Regions from separate parts of the Comamonas sp. MYb21 genome, predicted to be linked through region 3. Evidence: predicted binding sites of a transcription regulator. Region 3 holds the regulator's gene; each other region holds the start of a gene.
What was found. The regulator LexA, encoded in region 3, represses DNA repair genes until DNA is damaged. The targets are predictions, from matches to a motif close to ACTGTATNNNNATACAGT.
Positions count from the first base shown of each region.

Region 1: a site for LexA is predicted at 3,342-3,359, ahead of recA (recombinase RecA). Genes of this name have one in related genera too.
Region 2: a site for LexA is predicted at 4,471-4,488, ahead of imuA (translesion DNA synthesis-associated protein ImuA). Genes of this name have one in related genera too.

Region 1 covers NZ_JBBGZC010000005.1:108,196-114,464, reverse strand. Annotated here, with positions in the region: gene WH367_RS08820 (sensor histidine kinase) at 1-738, opposite strand, end outside; gene WH367_RS08815 (response regulator) at 803-1,489, opposite strand; gene WH367_RS08810 (SdiA-regulated domain-containing protein) at 1,766-2,707, shown strand; gene WH367_RS08805 (MarR family winged helix-turn-helix transcriptional regulator) at 2,728-3,216, opposite strand; gene recA (recombinase RecA) at 3,407-4,483, shown strand; gene recX (recombination regulator RecX) at 4,571-5,020, shown strand; gene WH367_RS08790 (VF530 family protein) at 5,103-5,354, shown strand; gene WH367_RS08785 (VOC family protein) at 5,469-5,948, shown strand; gene yddG (aromatic amino acid DMT transporter YddG) at 6,023-6,269, opposite strand, start outside.
Region 2 covers NZ_JBBGZC010000016.1:370-6,638, reverse strand. Annotated here, with positions in the region: gene WH367_RS21210 (SDR family oxidoreductase) at 1-974, opposite strand, end outside; gene WH367_RS21205 (hypothetical protein) at 1,155-1,304, shown strand; gene WH367_RS21200 (plasmid stabilization protein) at 1,359-1,679, opposite strand; gene WH367_RS21195 (hypothetical protein) at 1,734-1,862, opposite strand; gene WH367_RS21190 (hypothetical protein) at 2,080-2,316, shown strand; gene WH367_RS21185 (hypothetical protein) at 2,346-3,017, opposite strand; gene WH367_RS21180 (MlaD family protein) at 3,014-4,057, opposite strand; gene imuA (translesion DNA synthesis-associated protein ImuA) at 4,497-5,312, shown strand; partial or broken gene WH367_RS21170 (Y-family DNA polymerase) at 5,230-6,269, shown strand, end outside.
Region 3 covers NZ_JBBGZC010000020.1:35,206-41,474, forward strand. Annotated here, with positions in the region: gene WH367_RS23255 (FMN-dependent NADH-azoreductase) at 1-446, shown strand, start outside; gene WH367_RS23260 (hypothetical protein) at 874-1,464, opposite strand; gene lexA (transcriptional repressor LexA) at 1,609-2,325, opposite strand; gene WH367_RS23270 (asparaginase) at 2,440-3,465, shown strand; gene adk (adenylate kinase) at 3,562-4,218, opposite strand; gene kdsB (3-deoxy-manno-octulosonate cytidylyltransferase) at 4,436-5,230, opposite strand; gene WH367_RS23285 (hypothetical protein) at 5,388-5,984, opposite strand; gene WH367_RS23290 (Trm112 family protein) at 6,148-6,269, opposite strand, start outside.

The DNA.
Region 1 (6,269 bases), on a different contig from region 3:
CTTCTGCGTGGCCAGCGAATCGTTGAGGCGCTCGAGCAAGCCATTGACCGAGTCGACCAGCGGCACCACTTCGAGCGGCACATCCTTGTGCTGGATCGGCGAGAGGTCTTCGGACTTGCGCGCGCGGATGCGCTCTTCGAGCAGGTGCAGCGGCTTGATGCCGCGCGCCAGCGCCAGCCAGACCAGCAGCACCGCCAGCGGCAGGATTACGAACTGCGGCAGCATGACGCCCTTGATGATTTCAGTGGCCAGCACGCTGCGCTTCTCGCGTGTCTCGGCAACCTGGATCAGCGCTAGGTTGGGCTCGGGCAGCGACAGCTGCACCCAGATCCAGGCGATACGCACATCGACGCCGCGCAGCTCGCCATCGCGCAGCTGGACCATGCCGACGCTGCGCTCCAGGTCCTTGGCGGGCATGGGCAGTGCCGATTCGCCCGCGAGGAACATGCCCGACGGCGTGGTCACCTGGTAGTACACCTTGTCGGCATCGTCGGCGCGCAGGATCTCGCTGGCCGGCAGCGGCAGGTTGAAATAGGTTTTGCCGCCCTGCACCCCCACCAGCTGCGCCAGCGCATGGGCGTTGTATTCGAGCGCGCGGTCAAAGGGCTTGTTGGCCAGGTCCTGGGCCACCAGCCAGGTCAATGCCAGCGATACGGGCCACAAAAGCAGCAGCGGCGTGAGCATCCAGTCAAGGATCTCTCCGAACAAAGATCGCTGCTCGCTGCGAAACAGGGCCAAGGCTGTCCTTGCGTGAATGGGGCCGGGGGCGGCCATCGCCCCGTTGTGGCCGGAGGGTGGGGGTTCAGTGCGGGGCCGGTGGCTGGATCTTCTCCAGGCAATAACCCAGGCCACGCACGGTGGCAATGCGGATGGGGCCCTTTTCTATCTTCTTGCGCAGGCGGTGGATATAGACCTCGATCGCATTGGTGCTGACCTCCTCGCCCCATTCGCACAGGCGCTCGACCAGCTGGTCCTTGCTGACCAGCCGCCCCGAGCGCTGCAGCAGCACCTCCAGCAGGCCCAGCTCGCGGGCCGACAGCTCCAGCATGCGGCCGTCGAATGTGGCCACGCGCCCGGCCTGGTCATAGGCGAGTGGCCCATGCTGGATCAGGCTGGTGCTCATGCCCACGCCCCGGCGCGTGAGCGCCCGCACACGGGCTTCGAGCTCGGACAGCGCAAAGGGCTTGGCCATGTAGTCATCGGCGCCCAGATCGAGGCCTTGGACCCGGTCGTCCACGCTCTCGGCGGCGGTGAGAATCAGCACCGGAATGGCCGAGCCCCGGGCGCGCAGCTTTTTGAGCACTTCGAGCCCATGCATGCGCGGCAGGCCCAGGTCCAGAATCAGCAGATCAAAAGCATTGTTGGCCATCAGGGCGGCATCGGCCTCGGTGCCGTTGGAGACATGGTCGACCACGGCGCCGGAGTTGCGGAGACTGCGCAGCAGGCCATCGGCCAGCACCTGGTCGTCCTCGGCAATCAGTATTCGCATGCGGTCTCCTATCGGTGTTGTAGTCGTGATGTGGATGGTGTCAATGATTCTAGGCGAGTCCATGGCCTTGCTGGCCACCTAAGCATAGATCAAAGCGGGTGGGCCGCAAGGCCGTGGTGTGAGGTCCTGAGCCCCTGTTTTTTTGTTGCACAGACGTAAAACCGACCCTGGCGTCATCAAACCGAGGCTGCTCTCACGTAGGATAGCGCCTCGTCTTGACCAGAACACGCGGGCATCCGGCCTGTGGCTGGTGGGGTGTGACTGCAGCAGGTGGTGATGAGACCAGGGCCCAAGGTACAGGTGAGGTGGCAGGCGTCGCAGCGGCAGCGCCGCCTGGTGTTGGTCACGGCCTTGCTGGTGTTGACTGCCTTGTACCTGCAGTGGCACCACGTCATTGCCATGCCGGGGCATACCGATGCGCTGCAGTCGGCACCGCGCTCGGCTCCACCTGCCAACCTGCCGCACTACCAGGTCAGCATCGATGCCAAGGTGGTCAGCGGCATTGCCGACAACCTCTCTGGCCTGGCCTTCAACCCCGAGACCCAGACCTTGTTTGCGGTGACCAACCGCCCGCCCCAGATTGCCGAGCTGAGCACCGATGGCCGCTTGCTGCGGCTGGCGCCGCTGCTGGGCGCCCGCGACACCGAAGGCATTGCCCATATCCAGGGCGACTGGTTTGCGATTGCCGACGAGCGTACCAACCGCATCCACTGGGTGCAGTTTGGCAAGGGCGTGACCGAGGTGTCGCTGGAGCACAGCCCCTATGTGCAGCTCAATGACATTGCCATCAAGAATTTTGCGCTTGAAGGCCTGGGCTGGGATGCCAAGCGCCAGCAGCTGCTGGCCGTGACCGAGAAATGGCCGATGCAGGTGCTGGTGATGGATGCGCCGCTGTCCAAGCTCAAGCCGGGCCTGGTCGATATGAAAGTCTCGACCTGGGAGGTGCCGGCGGTGGACGACATGCCCAGCACCGATCTGGCCGCCATCGAGGTCGATCCGCGCAGCGGCAACCTGCTGCTGCTGGGGGAGGAATCGTCGGTGCTGTACGAGTACAGCCGCGCCGGCGACCTGCTCAGCGTGATGCCGCTGTGGGCCGATATGGCGGGGCTGGCCGAGCGGGTGCCGCAGCCCGAAGGCCTGGCCATGGACAACAGCGGCAATATCTACATCGTCTCCGAGCCCAACCTGTTCTACAAATTCGCGCGCAAGCGCCGCTGAACGCGGCCAGGCGCAGCCGCTCAGCTGTCGGCCCCATACACCTCCAAACCGAGCTTGACCACGGTGGCGACCTGCTCGCCGACCTCGGCGCGGAACTCCGCCTCGGCCTGGCTGACGGCGCGCTCAAAGGCCTGCAGCCACAGCAGGCCGGTCTCGGTAAAGCGCACCGTGCGGGCGCGGGCATCGCGCGGGTCGCGCTCACGGGTCACCAGGTTCCAGGCTTCGCACTGGTCCACCAGTTGAGCCATCGCCTGCTTGCTCATGCCGGCGCGCGCTGCCAGGTCCACCAGGCGGTCGCCGGCCAGCGACAGGTGGCGGGTGATGTGGATGTGGGCGGCACTCACCTGGTCGCGCTCGGCCAGGTGCGACAGCGCCAGCGGCACGGCCTCGTCCTGGGCCATCAGCTGCAGCACGCGCGCATCAAAACGGCGCATCGCATGGCCCAGCAGGCGGCCCATATGGGTCAGGCGCCAGCTGTCGTCGGGCAAATGGGGCAGAAGAATGGGCATGGTGAGCGGGTCTGCAAGGGCTGAAAAAGGCTGAAGTCGCTATTGTGCATATAGTCAACTAAACTGACTAAAAAAGTACTTCTATAAAATATACCCATCCCATAAACTACTGTTCAAGCATCCAGGCTGTATATGCAAACAGCTGGATCTCCAGATCGAAGACATGACCATCAAACGCAAGGAGAAATCCATGAACGCCACCGCCACCAAACCCGAAGCCAACAGCGAAAAAGCCAAGGCGCTGGCCGCCGCCCTGGCCCAGATTGAAAAGCAGTTCGGCAAGGGCACCATCATGAAGCTCGGTGAAGGCGAAGCGGTGTCGGACATCCAGGTGGTGTCCACCGGCTCGCTGGGCCTGGATATTGCCCTGGGCGTTGGCGGCCTGCCGCGCGGCCGGGTCATCGAGATCTACGGCCCGGAGTCCTCGGGCAAGACCACCTTGACCCTGCAGGTGATTGCCGAGATGCAAAAGCTGGGCGGCACTTGCGCCTTTATCGATGCCGAGCACGCGCTGGACACCAGCTATGCCCAAAAGCTGGGCGTGAACCTGGGCGATATCCTGATCAGCCAGCCCGACACCGGTGAGCAGGCGCTCGAGATCGTTGACAGCCTGGTGCGCTCCGGCGCGGTGGACCTGATCGTCGTCGACTCGGTCGCGGCCCTGACCCCCAAGGCCGAAATCGAAGGCGAAATGGGTGACCAGCTGCCCGGCCTGCAAGCCCGCCTGATGAGCCAGGCGCTGCGCAAGCTCACCGCCACGATCAAGAAGACCAACTGCATGGTCATCTTCATCAACCAGATCCGCATGAAGATCGGCGTGATGTTCGGCAGCCCCGAAACCACGACCGGCGGTAATGCACTGAAGTTCTACGCCTCGGTGCGCCTCGATATCCGCCGCACCGGCACCATCAAGCGCGGCGATGAGGCCATCGGTAACGAAACCAAGGTCAAGGTGGTCAAGAACAAGGTCTCGCCCCCGTTCAAGACGGCCGAGTTCGACATTCTGTTTGGCGAAGGCATCTCGCGCGAAGGCGAAATCCTGGACATGGGCGTCACCGCCCGTATCATCGAGAAAAGCGGTGCCTGGTACGCCTACAACGGCGAGAAGATCGGCCAGGGCCGTGACAACTCGCGTGAGTTCCTGCGCGAAAACCCCGACCTCGCCATCGAGATCGAGAACAAGGTGCGCGAGAGCCTGAACATCAGCCTGCGCCCTGCCGAAGACGGCGTGGTGGACGGCCCGGTAGCGACCGGCACCGAAGGCTGATCGCTGCTGAAGCCTGAGCGCTGAGATAGCTGCTTGTGCACAGATGCTGTGCGCAAGCAGCTATTTGTTTTATAGCAATGAGAACGCATGTCTTTTAGCAAACTCTCCCTCAAAGGACGTGCGCTGCGCTATCTGGCGCAGCGTGAGCATTCGCGCGCCGAGCTGCTGGCCAAGCTCGGCCCCCATGTGCAAGAGGGCGAGGACCTGGCGGCCATCCTCGACGAGCTCGAAGCCAAGGGCTTCATCTGCGCCCAGCGCGTGGTGGACAGCGTGATCCACACCAAGGCTGCCCGCTATGGCGCCAGCCGCGTGCTGCAGGAGCTGCGCCACAAAGGCGTGGATGCCCCGCTGATCGCAGATGCCCGCGAGCGCCTGCGCAGCACCGAACTGCAGCGCGCCCGCGAGGTCTGGCAACGCCGTTTTGGCGCGCCGCCCGAGAGCCCGCAGGAACGGGCCAAGCAGATGCGCTTTCTGGCCAGCCGGGGCTTTGGCGGCGATGTGGTGCGCCAGGTGCTGCGCGGCGGAGATGGCGATTAGCCGCTGAACAGTGCCCGCGGGGCTGTGCCATGCGCGGCCCGCAAAGCCCCAGCCCCGCAGCCTGTGCCCCTGCTCGGCGACAATGGCGGCCATGAGCACCGCCGAACAGCCCAACAACCCCCTCCATGGCCTGACCCTGGAGCACATCCTGAACGAGTTGGTCGCGTACTTTGGCTGGGAAGAGCTGGGTGAGCGCATCCCCGTGCGTTGTTTTTGCCTGGACCCGAGCATCAACTCCAGCCTGCGGTTTTTGCGCAAAACGCCCTGGGCGCGCGAGAAGGTCGAGGGCCTCTACCTGTTCATGCTGCGCGAGAAAAGGCGTAACGGCGGCTGAGGCCTCATTGCCCGCAGTGCGGCGGCGCCCTTGCTGTGCAGCGCTGTCCTACCCACAGGTGTGCTGCCAAGCGATAGCCTAGACGTCTGTTCCGCTTGACGCAGGAGACCGACGATGACCGCAAAAAATACCGTATGCCTCTGGTACCAGGGCGATGCGCTCGATGCCGCGCAGTTCTATGCCCAGACTTTTCCGGACAGCGCCGTGGGCGCGGTACACCGCGCGCCGGGTGACTACCCCGATGGCCGGCAGGGCGATGTGCTGGTGGTGGAGTTCAACGTGGCGGGCATTGCCTGCATTGGGCTGAACGGCGGGCCGCATTTTCAGCACAATGAGTCCTTTTCCTTCCAGATCGCCACGGACGACCAGGCCGAGACCGACCGCCTGTGGAACGCCATCGTCAGCCATGGTGGGCAGGAAAGCGCCTGTGGCTGGTGCAAGGACCGTTGGGGCATCTCCTGGCAAATCACGCCCCGCATGCTGACTGCAGCCATGTCCGACCCCGACCGCGCCGCGGCCAAGCGCGTGTTCGAGGCGATGATGGGCATGACCAAGATCGATATTGCCGCGCTGGAAGCGGCACGCAAAGGCTGAATATTCAGCGCGGGCGCTGTCTCGCGTGGCGCTACCCGCGCGGCGCTATCCCGCGTGGCGCCACCCGCGCGGCGCTATTTGCTGCGGGTACACCACCAGCAGATCAGCGAGCCGGCCGTTACCAGCATCACCCCCTGCCAAAAGCTCCAGGACGGCTGCACCTGCAGCCAGACGGTGCCGACCAGCGCGGAGAGCACGGGGGTGAAGTAGGAGCCCACGGCCATCACCGTAAGGTTGCCGGCGCGCAGGCCGTGGTCCCAGCAGCTGTAACCCAGCGCGGTGAGGCCGCTGAGCATGCACAGCTGCACGATGGCCGGCAGC
Region 2 (6,269 bases), on a different contig from region 3:
AACTCCTCGGGCTGCGCGGGCCGGCCCATCTGCGTATCGGCGCCAAACTTGCGCAGGTCCTCGGGGTTTTTATCGGCCGGGTTCAGCGGCGTCCAGACCGGGCCCGGGGCCACCGCATTCACCCGTATGCCCCGCTCCATCAGGTTCTGCGCCAGCGCTTTGGTAAACGCATGGATGGCGCCCTTGGTCGCAGAGTAGTCCAGCAGCTGCTTGCTGCCGCGCAGGCCGGTGACCGAGCCGGTGTTCACAATCGCATCGCCCCGCTGCAGGTACGGAATGGCGGCCTTGACCATGTGGAAGTAGCCAAAGATATTGGTGCGAAAGGTCTCGTCCAGCCGCTCGGTGTTCAGGTCCTCAATATCGGCCGCATGCTGCTGGAACGCGGCATTGTTGACCAGCACATTGAGCGCGCCAAATTTTTTCAGCACCTGCTTGACGGCTTTGTCGCAAAACTGCGGGTCCTGCACATTGCCGGAGATTGCCAGGCTCTGCTGGCCCTCGTCCTCGATCAGGCGGCAGGTTTCTTTCGCATCGTCGTGCTCATTGAGGTAGAGGATCGCCACATTCGCGCCCTCGCGGGCAAACAGCACGGCCACCGCCCGGCCAATGCCCGAGTCGCCGCCGGTGATCACCGCCGTCTTGCCCTCGAGCTTGCCGCTGCCCCGGTAGTTGTCTGCCAGGTAGAGCGGCTGCAGATCCAGCGCCTTCTCATGCCCGGGTTTGGCCAGCTTCTTGCCGGACATCGGCGGCGTGGGCACGGCGTGGCCGGGGCCGGGTGCCGTCTTCTTGCTGCTTGTACCGTCTTTGCTGCGCTTGGTTTTTGGGGACGCCTTGGCCGCCTTGTCCCGGGCGTCATTGCGGGTTTGCGCTTGCTGGATGCGCTGCTGCGCAGCCACTACTTCCTCGACCGAGCGCTTGTCGGCCGAAGGCTTCTTGCTGGCGCGTTTTTTGGATGTGCTGGTGGATGGACTCATGCTGAAACTCCTTGGGTCTTGAACTTCAAAAAACAAAACGACATAGCAACGAACGGGATGCAGCGGCACACCGCTGCTACATCAACCTCGACCGCCCTACATGCGCTTACCCGCTGACAAGCTTGTCCGACATACGGCCGCCGCAGCGCGCAGTACAAACAAGGCAGAAAGGAGGCCGCCATGCCAACCCCTACTACGCCCCCTCAACCGCCGGTGGCACCACCGCCGCCGGATCTGCCCAAGCCCGAGCCCATCGATCCGCCAGACAGCACCTTGCCGATCGAGGAGCCGGGGCATGAACCACCGGTCAAGGATCCGGAACCGGTTTAAACCGGCAACGCAACAGGCCAGCACACCCACCGGTGGCTGGCCCGTTCCTTATTCTTAGTGCTTCTTGGCAGCGGCGTTGCGCTTGCGGGTGGCTGCCGCCTTTTTGGCCGATGCGGAGCGCTCCTCGGGGCTGCGGCTGGCAGCGGCTTTTTTGGCCGCTGCCGAGCGCACGGCCGCCAGCCGCGACCCCGGCCCGGTCGCCTTGCCCCGGCCCGAGCCTGAGAGCTTGCCGCCGCCCGTTTCCTTGTTCACCGTGGCCCAGGCACGTGCAGCGGCTTCATCTTCCGACACGCCTTTTTTCTCGTAGCTTTTCTCGATATGGCGGGCCATGCGTTTTTGCTTATCGGTATAAGCGGATTTATCTCCTTGGGGCATCACGGATCTCCTTGGGTGCTGCGTTGAGGCGGGGTGGCGCGGTATAGATACGCCTTACTGCGATGGATCCCCATCGGCAGGCGGGCCGCCGCCACCGGGCTGGGGCTTCTTGGGGGTGGTTGGAACTGGCTTTTGCGCTTGTGCTGTGGCCAGCGCAAGCTGTGCAGGGGGCAGATGGCGCATGGGGTCCTCCGAGGGCTGAGTCAATGCTTTCAGCCTAGCCCTGGCGCAAGGCGCTGCCTGTCAGAAAAACGCTTTGCTGCCGCTTGTTCCGCTTCACACAGCGCGTAACGGCGATGCGCGTACCCTTGCGCGCTCCCCAGGCCTACACAGCGCAGCCATGGCGCTTGCAACACTGGGCTTTTGCATGCGCTGCCGATGCCGCAGCAGGAGGACTACCATGCCCCAGCCCTACGAACCCGGCCATTCGCCGCAGCCCCCTATCCCGGGCCAGCCCCAGCCAGCCCCTGGCGTGCCCGATCCCTATGAGCCCAGCCCTTTGCACCCCTACCCGGGCAACCCGCAGCACCCTTATCCAAGTGAGCCAGTGCACCCCTACCCAGGCAACCCCGAGCACCCCTACCCCGGCACGCAGCCAGACCCGGCGCCCGATACGACAACCGGTCAATCGATATGAGTGGATGCAGCGCTTGAGCGGCTGCGGGCTTATTTCTGCGTCGCCTGCAGCAGGTCAAGACGGCGCTGCACCTGGTCGGCCAGCGCCGTATCGCCCAGCTCGCGGGCCAGGCGCTGCTGGTTGATCAGCCAGGCCATCACAGCACGGCGCCAGCCCTGGGCAGAGGCAGTGTCCACCGCCTGGGTGACGACCGCCATCGGCACCGGTCCGCGCACCGCCAGCACGCCGGCGGCGACCAGGCGCGAGAGTGGGTCTTCAATGGCAGCCAGCGCAGCGGCTGCCTGCTCCGGTGCCAGCGGTGCCACCGCCTGCTGGGCCTTGGGCAGCAAGGCCACATCGCCAGCAGCCAACTGGCCCTGCAGATAGCGCGCATAGGCCTGCTCGGCATCGGCGGCATCCTGGGCCACCGCCTCAAAGCCCGTGCAAGGGGCGGCATCCAAGGCGGCTACTTGCGCAGCGCAGCGCGCCAACTCCAACCGGGCCAACAGATCGGGCCGCGCGGTGCGGCTTACTTCGTCACGCGCACGCCGCCATTCGGCATCGGCCACCCGGCTGTTGCCTGCGAGGTAGGCATCGGTCGCGCGCTCGGCAGCGCCTTGTTCGTTGATCGCCCAGTCGGGCGCCTTCTTGCCGCTGGCGCAGCCGCCCAGCACAGCGGCGGCCAGCAGTGCAGCGGCCAGGCGGGTGGTGATGGCAATCATGGCAGTCGCACCTCGGCATCCTTTTTGGCAAACGGCCATTTGCGGTTCAGCTCGGTCAGCATGCCTTCCACCTTGCGCAGATTGGCCTCGACATCAGCGCGCAAATCGCCCAGCTGGTTGGTGGCATCCTTGGCATTGGCGCCCACGGCCTGGGCCTCCACCAGCACCGCATCCACCTTCTTCAAGCTGCCGCGCACATCACCCAGCACGGCATTGAGCTGCTGCACCGTGGCGCGCACTTCGGGCATCACGCCATCGGCCCCAAACACCTGCTTGTCGGCATTCTTGGCCAGGCCATCCAGGCGCGCCAGCAGCTGGTTGGTGCGGTCCAGGGTCTGCGATATCTTGCGCGCCTCGGCATCGCCACCCATCACCACGCCCAGCGCGCCGCTGGGGCCGTTGAGCTTGGTGCTCAGGTCACGCAGCTGCTCCAGGGTGCCGCCCAAGGCCGAGCCGGCCGAGGTCATCATGTTCAGGTTCTCCAGCAGCTGGCGGGCATTGCTCATCAGCTGCGGCAGCTCGGCCGTCGCATCGCCCGACAGCACCGCGCGCACGGCGCCATCCTCCAGCTGCGGGTCATCCAAAATGCCCGAGTAGGCCTTGATCGTCGTGCCGCCCACCAGGCCCTTGACCAGGGTGAACACGCTGCTGCTGCGCAGCCAGTGCGCGTCTTTCTCGGGCACATCCACATGGATGCGCACCGTGCCATCAGGCGCCAGCTCGATCTTGCTGACCTTGCCAATCGCAAAACCGGAGAAGGTCATGTCCAGGCCGATGGAGACGCCCTCGGAGTCATCGGCCGTCAGGATCAGCGACTGCTTGGGCTCAAATACGCCGCGCGCATACATCAGGTAAAAGGCCGAGCCCAGGATCAGCAGCAAGGTAAACAGCAGCAATGCCCCGGCCTTGCGCTCCAGATGCGGCACCGGCGCCAGGCCGTCCACCGCCACACCATCGACCACGGCCGCACGCCGCGCAGAGGCGGCAGAAGACGGCGGCGCAGGGCGGTCGGCAGAGTCGTGGGGTTCTGGTATTTGCATGTACCGCGATCTTACCCGGGCTGGCTCTTAGAACGTGTTTACGATCTCTACGCAGCCGCGTTGAAGTGCAATCGGGATGAGTTCGAAGGGCTGGTTCGCAGCTTGCACCGGGGTGCAAGCAAGAGCCAGCGCGCAGAAATCGCCCGATTTCACTTCAACCCGTAGGGACAGGGGTTTTTCGGGCGGTCTGCGTTGTTGCAAATCCTCGCAATAGCGCGGCTATTGCTGCGGTATTGCGCCTAGCATCCCATCCCGCAAAACCGCTGTCGCGGCGCGAGGAGATCGTAAACACGTTCTTCGCTTCAAAACAAAGCTGCAGGGGCTTGTTTTCAAAGACATACACAGGCTTTGCCGTCCTACAGCCCGGCGCAGGCCCGCCCGCTGTTACACATAAGCCATGCGCAAGCTCTTATACTGTACATATATACAGTTATTTGCCATGCCTCTACTCGATGCCCTGTCCCTGCCGCCCACGGTGGCCGCCCAGCTCTGGCGCGGCGACCACCTGGTGCGCGCGCCGATGGCGGGCATCCCCACCGGCTGGGATGCGCTCGATGCCCAGCTGCCCGGCAAGGGCTGGCCCAGCCAGTGCCTGACGGAGGTGCTGCAGCCCCAGGCCGGCACCCTGGAGTGGCGCCTGACCGGCAAGGCCCTGCAACAGTGCCCGCCGCACAAACCCGTCATCGCACTGGGCCCGCCGCTGCCGCCCCATGCCAGCGGGCTGGCGCAAAGCGGCCTGGCGCCTGGGCAGCTGGTCTGGATCCATGGCAGCCGCCCGCAAGACCAGCTCTGGGCGCTGGAGCAGCTGCTCCGGGCCAATGCAGCGGCCGCGCTGCTGGCCTGGCTGCCCCAGGTGCAGCCCGAGCAGATACGCCGCCTGCAAATCAGCGCCCAGCAGTTTGAAGGCCTGGTGTTTGTGTTCCGGCCCGAGAGCAGCCGGCACCAGGCCTCGGCCGCCCCGCTGCGCCTCTTGGTGCGCAGCAGCCAGCCCTGGTCGCTGCAGCTGGAGCTGCTCAAACGCCGGGGCCCTGTGCACGAAGGCACGCTGGAGCTGCCCGCCGTGCCGCCCAGCCTGCAAGCCGTGCTGCCCGCGCGCCTGTGGCCCGGCACCGTGCCGCAGCCAGCCACCCTTCCTTCCACCACCTCGACCAGAGCCATCCTCTTGCCAGACCATGACAGCGATCTGGGCCGCCCTGCTGCCCCAACTCCCCCACCCCGCCGCCAGCGCGCCCAGCCATCCAGCCTGCAGCACTGAGGCCGCCACCGCCGCGCCCAGCGCCAACATGCAAGGCCTGGCGCTGTGGGCGCAGCAGTTCACGCCGCGCCTGGCCTGCGTGCCCTCGGACAGTGTGTTTGGTGATGCGCTGGTGCTGGAGCTCTCGGCCAGCGAGCGCCTGTTTGGCGGCCGCCAGCAGCTGGCCCGGCGCCTGCTGCGCGAAAGCCGGCAGCTGGGCGTGCAGGCCATCAGCTGGGCCCCCACCAGCCTGGCCGCCATTGCGCTGGCACGCTGCGGCATCCGCCATGGCATGGGCCAGCCGCTGCCCCAGGTGCTGGCGCCCCTGCCCTTGCAGGCCATCGATGCGGTGGCCCGCCATGCCGAGCTGCTGAGCCAGCTGGGCTGCCAGAGCCTGGGCTCCGTGCATGCGCTGCCCCGGGGCGCGCTGGCCCGGCGCATGGATACGGGCATCTTGAAAGCCCTCGACCAGGCCCATGGCCTGCTGCCCGACCGCTACCCCTGGATCAGCCTGCCCGCCCGCTTTGATGCCCGGCTGGAGCTGCCCATGCGCATCGACCAGGCCGATGCGCTGATGCATGGCGCGCGCCACCTGCTGCTGCAGCTGTGCGGCTGGCTGGCGGCGCAGCGCGCCGGCGTGCGCAGCTTTCGGCTGTGCTGGTGCCATGATGCAATGCGCTCCCGTCATGTGGGCGATGGCGGCGAGCTGACCATCCACACCGCCAGCACCACGCGCGATCTGCAGCACCTGTGCCGCCTGCTGCAAGAGCACCTGGCCCATGTAGAGCTGCAAGCCCCCGTGGGCGAGCTGAGCCTGCATGCCGGTGCGCCCGAAGCGCTGCAAGAGCGCAGCGCCAGCCTGCTGCCCGACAAAACCGCCGATGGCGAAAGCCTGGAGCAGGTGCTCGAACGCATCACCGCCCGCCTGGGCGAAGACCAGGTGCAGCGCCCGCTGCTGCGGCCCGACCACCGCCCCGA
Region 3 (6,269 bases):
ATGCACCCGCGCTGGCCTGGTCGGAAACGCTGATCAAGGAGCTGGAAGACAGCGATCTGCTGATGATTCTGACCCCCATGCACAACTTTGCGGTGCCGGCCACGCTCAAGCTCTGGCTGGACCATGTGATCCGTATCCACCGCAGCTTTGCATCCACGCCCGAAGGCAAGATTGGTTTGATGAAGGACCGTCCTAGCTTGGTATTGGTGAGTTCCGGCGGCTTCCATACGGGGCCCCGTGCCAAGCAGGAAGACTTTTTGACGCCTTATCTGCGCTATGCGCTGGCCTCCATTGGCATCCGCAATGTGCATTTTGTGTTGCTGCAAGGCCTGGTATTTGGGCCTGATGCGGTAGCTGCTGCAGTGGATGGCGCCAGAGATGCGCTGCGCGAGCAGCTGGCCCCATTCAAGCAGCAGGCGCTGGAGGCTTTGGCTACTGCGCGCTGACAGGACGGGTGGCTGGCGCAAGTGGGCCGCAGACAGCGATGGCTGGCAGCGCGGGCTGCCGAGCACGCGGGCCTTGCGCCACCACGGCCTGGTCTGGCCTGGGCGTCAGGAAGGGGGGCTGCTGGACTGGGCAGCCCTGAGCCGCTGTTGCAACTGCCTTGCACATTGCCCGGAATTTCTCAGCGCCGTTCTGGAATCCCTCCGGTCGGCCACACCTGGTCGGCCACACCTAGCCGGCCGCACCTGGTCGGCCACACCTAGCCGGTCGCACCTAGCCGGCCGCACCAACTGGCACATCGGGTCGTCTGTGGCATGGTGACGGGTCGGGAACACCGAGCCCCATGCCCAAACCCTTGGCCCGCCTGGCTCTGTTTGCAGCTTTCAACGCATGCTGGCGGCCAGACTTGATGCCCGCCTGGGCACCGGCTTAGACCGCGTGCAGATGTTCCAGCCGTTCCAGGCGTTCGAGCTCGGCACAGATATCGGCCATGCTGCCCGACATGGCCCAGCGCATACCCTTTTGGCGGTGCAGGCTGGCCGGTTGGGCCCAGTACATCTTGATGGGGGCATCGTTGGCGGCCTGGGCGCTGCAGCGCTGCACTGACAGGAAGGGGCGGGTGTGGGACTGTGCGCCTACCGAGAGGCGGCGGCGCGCAGCGGGTTTGCGCGGCAGGCGGATGCGGTCGATGGGGCGCTGTGCGGGGGCCTCATCGGCAGGGCTGTCTGCGTGGGGCGTTTCTACGCCGGACGTGTCCACGCGGGACGTATCCACGCCGGACATGTTCAGGCCCTGGCCCTCGAGCAAGCTCAGCTGCTGGGCGGCGCCACGCTGTACAGCGGCAGAGGACGCGGTGGCAAAGCAGTGCACCTGGGCGGCGAGCTGGCCGTCATTGGCGGCGCCATGGCCGGGTCGGCGGCGGTTGCTGCGCACAATGGCACGCTGGATGGACTGGAACCAGGGCAGGCCAGCGACGAGGGAAAAGGGCGCAAGCGCGCGCAATGCATCTGCTACAAGCATAGGAAACTCCTTGGTATACGGGTAACAGCAGGATTGCGCAGGGCGAGCGCATCCCCCAGGGTTGTGGGCCAAGAGCCCACAACGCCCGCTACCTGGGGTTGCGCAGAAAAGGGAGGGCCGAAGTGGCCGGAAGGGCCGCTAGGCCTAGTTCAGCATCGTGTTGCGGATCAGGCCCACGGCAATGCCTTCGATCTCAAAGGGCTCGCCGGGCTGCACGATGATGGGCAGGTAATCCGGGTTTTCGGCCAGCAACTCAATGCCGTCCTTGGTGCGCTGCAGGCGCTTGACGGTGACGTCATCGCCCAGGCGCGCCACAATGATCTGGCCGTTGCGGGCCTCGCGCGTGGCTTTGACGGCCAGCAGATCGCCGTCGATGATGCCAACATCGCGCATCGACATACCGCGCACCTTGAGCAGGTAATCGGGCTGCTGCTGGAACAGGCCGCCCTCCACGGTATAGGTTTGGTCGACATGCTCTTGCGCCAGGATGGGCGAGCCGGCCGAGACGCGGCCGATCAGCGGCAGCGCCAGCTGGGCGAGCTCTTGCACCACGCGGCCGAGGCCAGCGGCGGCATTGGACACGCCTGCCAGCGGTGAGGAGAAGCGCGTGCCCCGAGCGGCATTGATGGAGCGCACGGTATCGCTTTGCAGGCGAATCCCCCGGGAGGTGCCGCTGACCAGCTCGATCACGCCCTTGCGGGCCAGCGCCTTGAGGTGGTCTTCTGCCGAATTGGCCGATTTGAAGCCCAGCTTGCTGGCAATCTCGGCGCGCGTTGGCGGGGCGCCGGTGCGCGAAATGGCGGTCTGGATCAGGTCCAGAATTTCTTGTTGGCGCGCGGTCAGTTTGGGATGGTCTCGCATAAGATCTCCGTGTGATCTGCGGTGCCGGGCAGAAGCAAAGCCACTGTGCATCCCAACACCTGTATATCAATCCAGTACCTGTATTTTTAACCAGTTTTTTGCAGGAGGCAAGCCTTGCAGCCAAAAATTTTGATCATCGGCACCGGCGGCACCATTGCCGGCATGGCCGATGACGCCGAGAAACCCGGCCAATACCGCGCAGCCCAACTGTCCATTGCGGCCTTGCTGGCGGGTGTGAGCGGTATCGAGACAGCTGCGGCAGGCCCGCTGGATGCGGTGCAGATAGCGCAAATTGATAGCAAGGACATGAATGACGAGGTCTGGCATGCGCTGCTCAAGCGCTGCGATGCGGCCATGCGCGATGAGACCGTGCGCGCTGTTGTTATCACCCACGGAACCGATACGCTCGAAGAGACGGCCTGGTTCCTGCACTGCGTTTTAGGACGCCTGGCCAAGCCCGTGGTGCTGACCTGCGCCATGCGCCCGGCCAATGCGCTGATGCCCGATGGCCCGCAAAACCTCAAGGATGCCGTGGCCGCCGCAGCGGCGCTGGATGCGGATGGCCAACCGCTGCTGCGGGAGGTAGTGGCCGTGACGGGCGGCGGCGAGCTGCACAGCGCGCGCTGGCTGCAAAAGCTGCATCCGCACCGCTTGCTGGCCTTTTCATCGGGCGAGCAGGGCCCCTTGGGCTGGGTGGATGGCGTGACCGTGCGCCTGCGCCAGGGCTATGCGCCGCAGGCACCAGGCGCAGCGGACGGCTACAGCGGCAGCCAGTGGCTGGCCGCCTTGCCAGTACCGGCCAGCCAGCCCTGGCCTTGGGTGGAGATCGTCACCAGCCACGCGGGACTGCGCCCGGGGCTGGTGGAGGCGCTACAGGCACAGGGCATCGACGGCCTGGTGGTGGCGACCACCGGCAATGGCACCGTGCATCAGGTGCTGCTGGAGGCCATGGTGCGTGCACGCCAGCAAGGTTTGCCGGTATGGCGCAGCAGCCGCTGCAGCGATGGGGTGATCAGCGATGCGGTATTACCCGGGGTGGCCGATCTGCAAAAAGACTTGGCGGTGGCCTTGACGCCCTACAAATGCCGGGTGAGTTTGCAGCTGGCGCTGGTGCAGGCACAGACCCAAGCCAAGGGTTAGCGCAGGTACCGAAGGCCTGCTTGCTGATGACGGGGACAGGCATAAAAAAGCCACTGTCGCAAGACAGTGGCGGTGCGGATAAGTCCGAGCGACTTATCAGGCCTGCAGCGCGGCAATGGCGCGTTGCGTGATCTCTTCGACCGAGCCCATGCCGCTGATGGCGCGGTATTTGGGGGCTGCGGCCGGGTCTTGGGCGGCCCAGCTGCTGTAGTAGTCCACCAAGGGGCGGGTCTGGTTGCTGTAGACGTCCAGGCGCTTCTTGACGGTTTCTTCCTTGTCGTCTTCGCGCTGCACCAGGGCTTCGCCCGTCACATCGTCCAGGCCTTCGGTCTTTGGCGGGTTGAACTTGACGTGGTAGGTACGGCCGGAAGCGGGGTGGCTGCGGCGGCCGCTCATGCGCTCGATGATGGCTTCAAACGGCACATCGATCTCCAGCACATAGTCGAGCTTGACGCCAGCGGCCTTCATCGCGTCGGCCTGGGGGATGGTGCGGGGGAAGCCGTCAAACAGGAAGCCATTGGCGCAGTCGGCCTGGGCGATACGTTCCTTGACCAGATTGATGATCAGATCGTCACTGACCAGCTGGCCGGCGTCCATCACGGCCTTGGCCTGCAGGCCTAGCGGCGTGCCAGCCTTCACGGCGGCGCGCAGCATGTCGCCGGTGGAAATCTGCGGAATACCGTATTTTTGGCAGATGAAGGCAGCTTGCGTACCTTTGCCGGCGCCGGGTGCTCCCAAAAGAATTAATTTCATGACGGTCCTTGGAGAATAAAAAACTTGCACGGCAAAAGCGGGCACTAAAGCCCGCTTTTACACAAAAAAACTGGGCTTGAGCATATCACGCATCAGGGGATTGTCAGCGAACTGGCGCCAATACCGTGTCTCGGCTGCGCAAGACAGGCATGCTGCGCCTTTTAGCTTACCGTGTGCTTGCATCGGTGGCCGTTGCGGTGCAGGGCAGGCACGCGGGTTACATCACCGCGCCCAGCAGCTGGCGCACGCGCACCAGGTCTTCGGGCGTATCAACGCCCGAGCCGGGGATCTGCCGCGTCACATGCACGGCGATGCGGTGGCCATGCCAGATCGCGCGCAGCTGCTCGAGCATCTCGATCTGCTCGGTTGGGGCCTGGCTGAGCGTGGGGAAGGTATGCAAAAACTGGGCGCGGTAGCTGTAGATGCCCATATGGTGCAGCGGCGCAAAACCGGGCGTGCCGGTGGTGCCGGGGTTCTTCCACCAGGCGACATTGACAAAATCACGACCCCAGGGGATGGGCGCGCGGCTGAAATAGCTGGCCAGGCCCTGGGCATCGAGCACCACCTTGACGACATTGGGGCTGAGCAGCGACTCCAGATCAGCGATTGGGTGCGCGACGGTGCCCATGCTGGCCTCGGGCCGCTCGCTGAGCAGCGCTGCGACCGCATCGATCAGCGCCGGCGCGATCAAGGGCTCGTCGCCTTGCACATTGACCACGATGTCATCACCACCCAATTGCAGCAGGCTGCAGGCCTCGGCCAGGCGGTCGCTGCCACTGGGGTGCTTGGGTGAGGTCATCACCGCTTGCACGCCATGCTTTTTGCAGGCGTCGATGATGCGCTCGTCATCTGCAGCCACCACCACGCGCTGGGCAGCGCTCTCTTGCGCGCGCCTGGCCACGCGCACCACCATGGGCAGACCGGCGATATCAACCAAGGGCTTGTTGGGCAGGCGCGAGGAGGCCATGCGCGAAGGAATCAAGACAGTAAACGGCGGGGGAGCGGATGCCATGGTGCTAAAGGAGAGGAGAGTGAAGCTGACGTAAATTGTAGCGAGGAGGGCAGCCGGCGAGGTGGCCGACAAGGTGCGACCAGCTAGTCGCAGCCGACCAGGCCCGACAGCGGCAAGCCACCTACCCAGGCAGCCGCCGCTGCTGCGGCGCCCGAGCTCAGGGCGCAGGCTTGACAGGCGTATTGGTCTCGTTGCTGCCAAACAGAATGGCTTCGATGGGGCGCAGCTTCTTGGCGTCGATCATCTCGCGCAGCTTGGGCAGGATGGCGACCAGGCCGTCATAGCCCTGGGCTTTTTCCAGTTGCAGCTGCAGCCGAAAGCCCTTGAGCCCCAGGCCGCTGACCAGCTGGCTGGCAGCGGCATAGGCCTTGATATAGCGCTCGCTGGGATTGCTGATGGCGGCAGCCGCTTGGGTGGCTGTGGCCTGCGCAGCAGCTGGGGCGGCTGCGGCAGCGGGCGGCGGCGTGGGCGCAGGGGCGGCCAGGCTGTCAATGATGTCGCTGGCACTGGAGGGCCATTGGCCCGCGTCGCTGGGGCGCAGCAACTCCAGCAGGCCTTGCTGCAGCAGCTGCTTGATGTCTTCGAGCACCTGCAGCTGTCCGCCCGCCGACGGCGACAGTGCCATCACCTGCTCAATGCTTTTTTGCCCATCAAACATGATGAAGGCCGGTCGCATGCGGTGCGGCAACGAGGGATCCCGGGCGCGCAGCGCCTCCATGCCTTTGTCGGTTTTCTTGAGAATCAGGGTATGCATGGCAATGTGCTGAAAGTAATGGATGCAATCCACAAGGCTTGCCCGCAGGGGCGGCGTGCCTAAATTTTCAGCAAATTGTGTCTTTTTTTTACAAAACCGCTATTGGGGTTTGCCTGTGCGGACGGCCATGCCGGCCCTGGTGGGGCCGCAACTTCATCAAAGCTTAATCTGCCGCAGCTAAGGCGTCGATTTCTTCGTCGCTGAGCGGGCGCGCTTCGCCTTCGAGCATGATGGGCATGCCATCGCGCACCGGGTAGGCCAGGCGCGCGCTGCGCGAGACCAGCT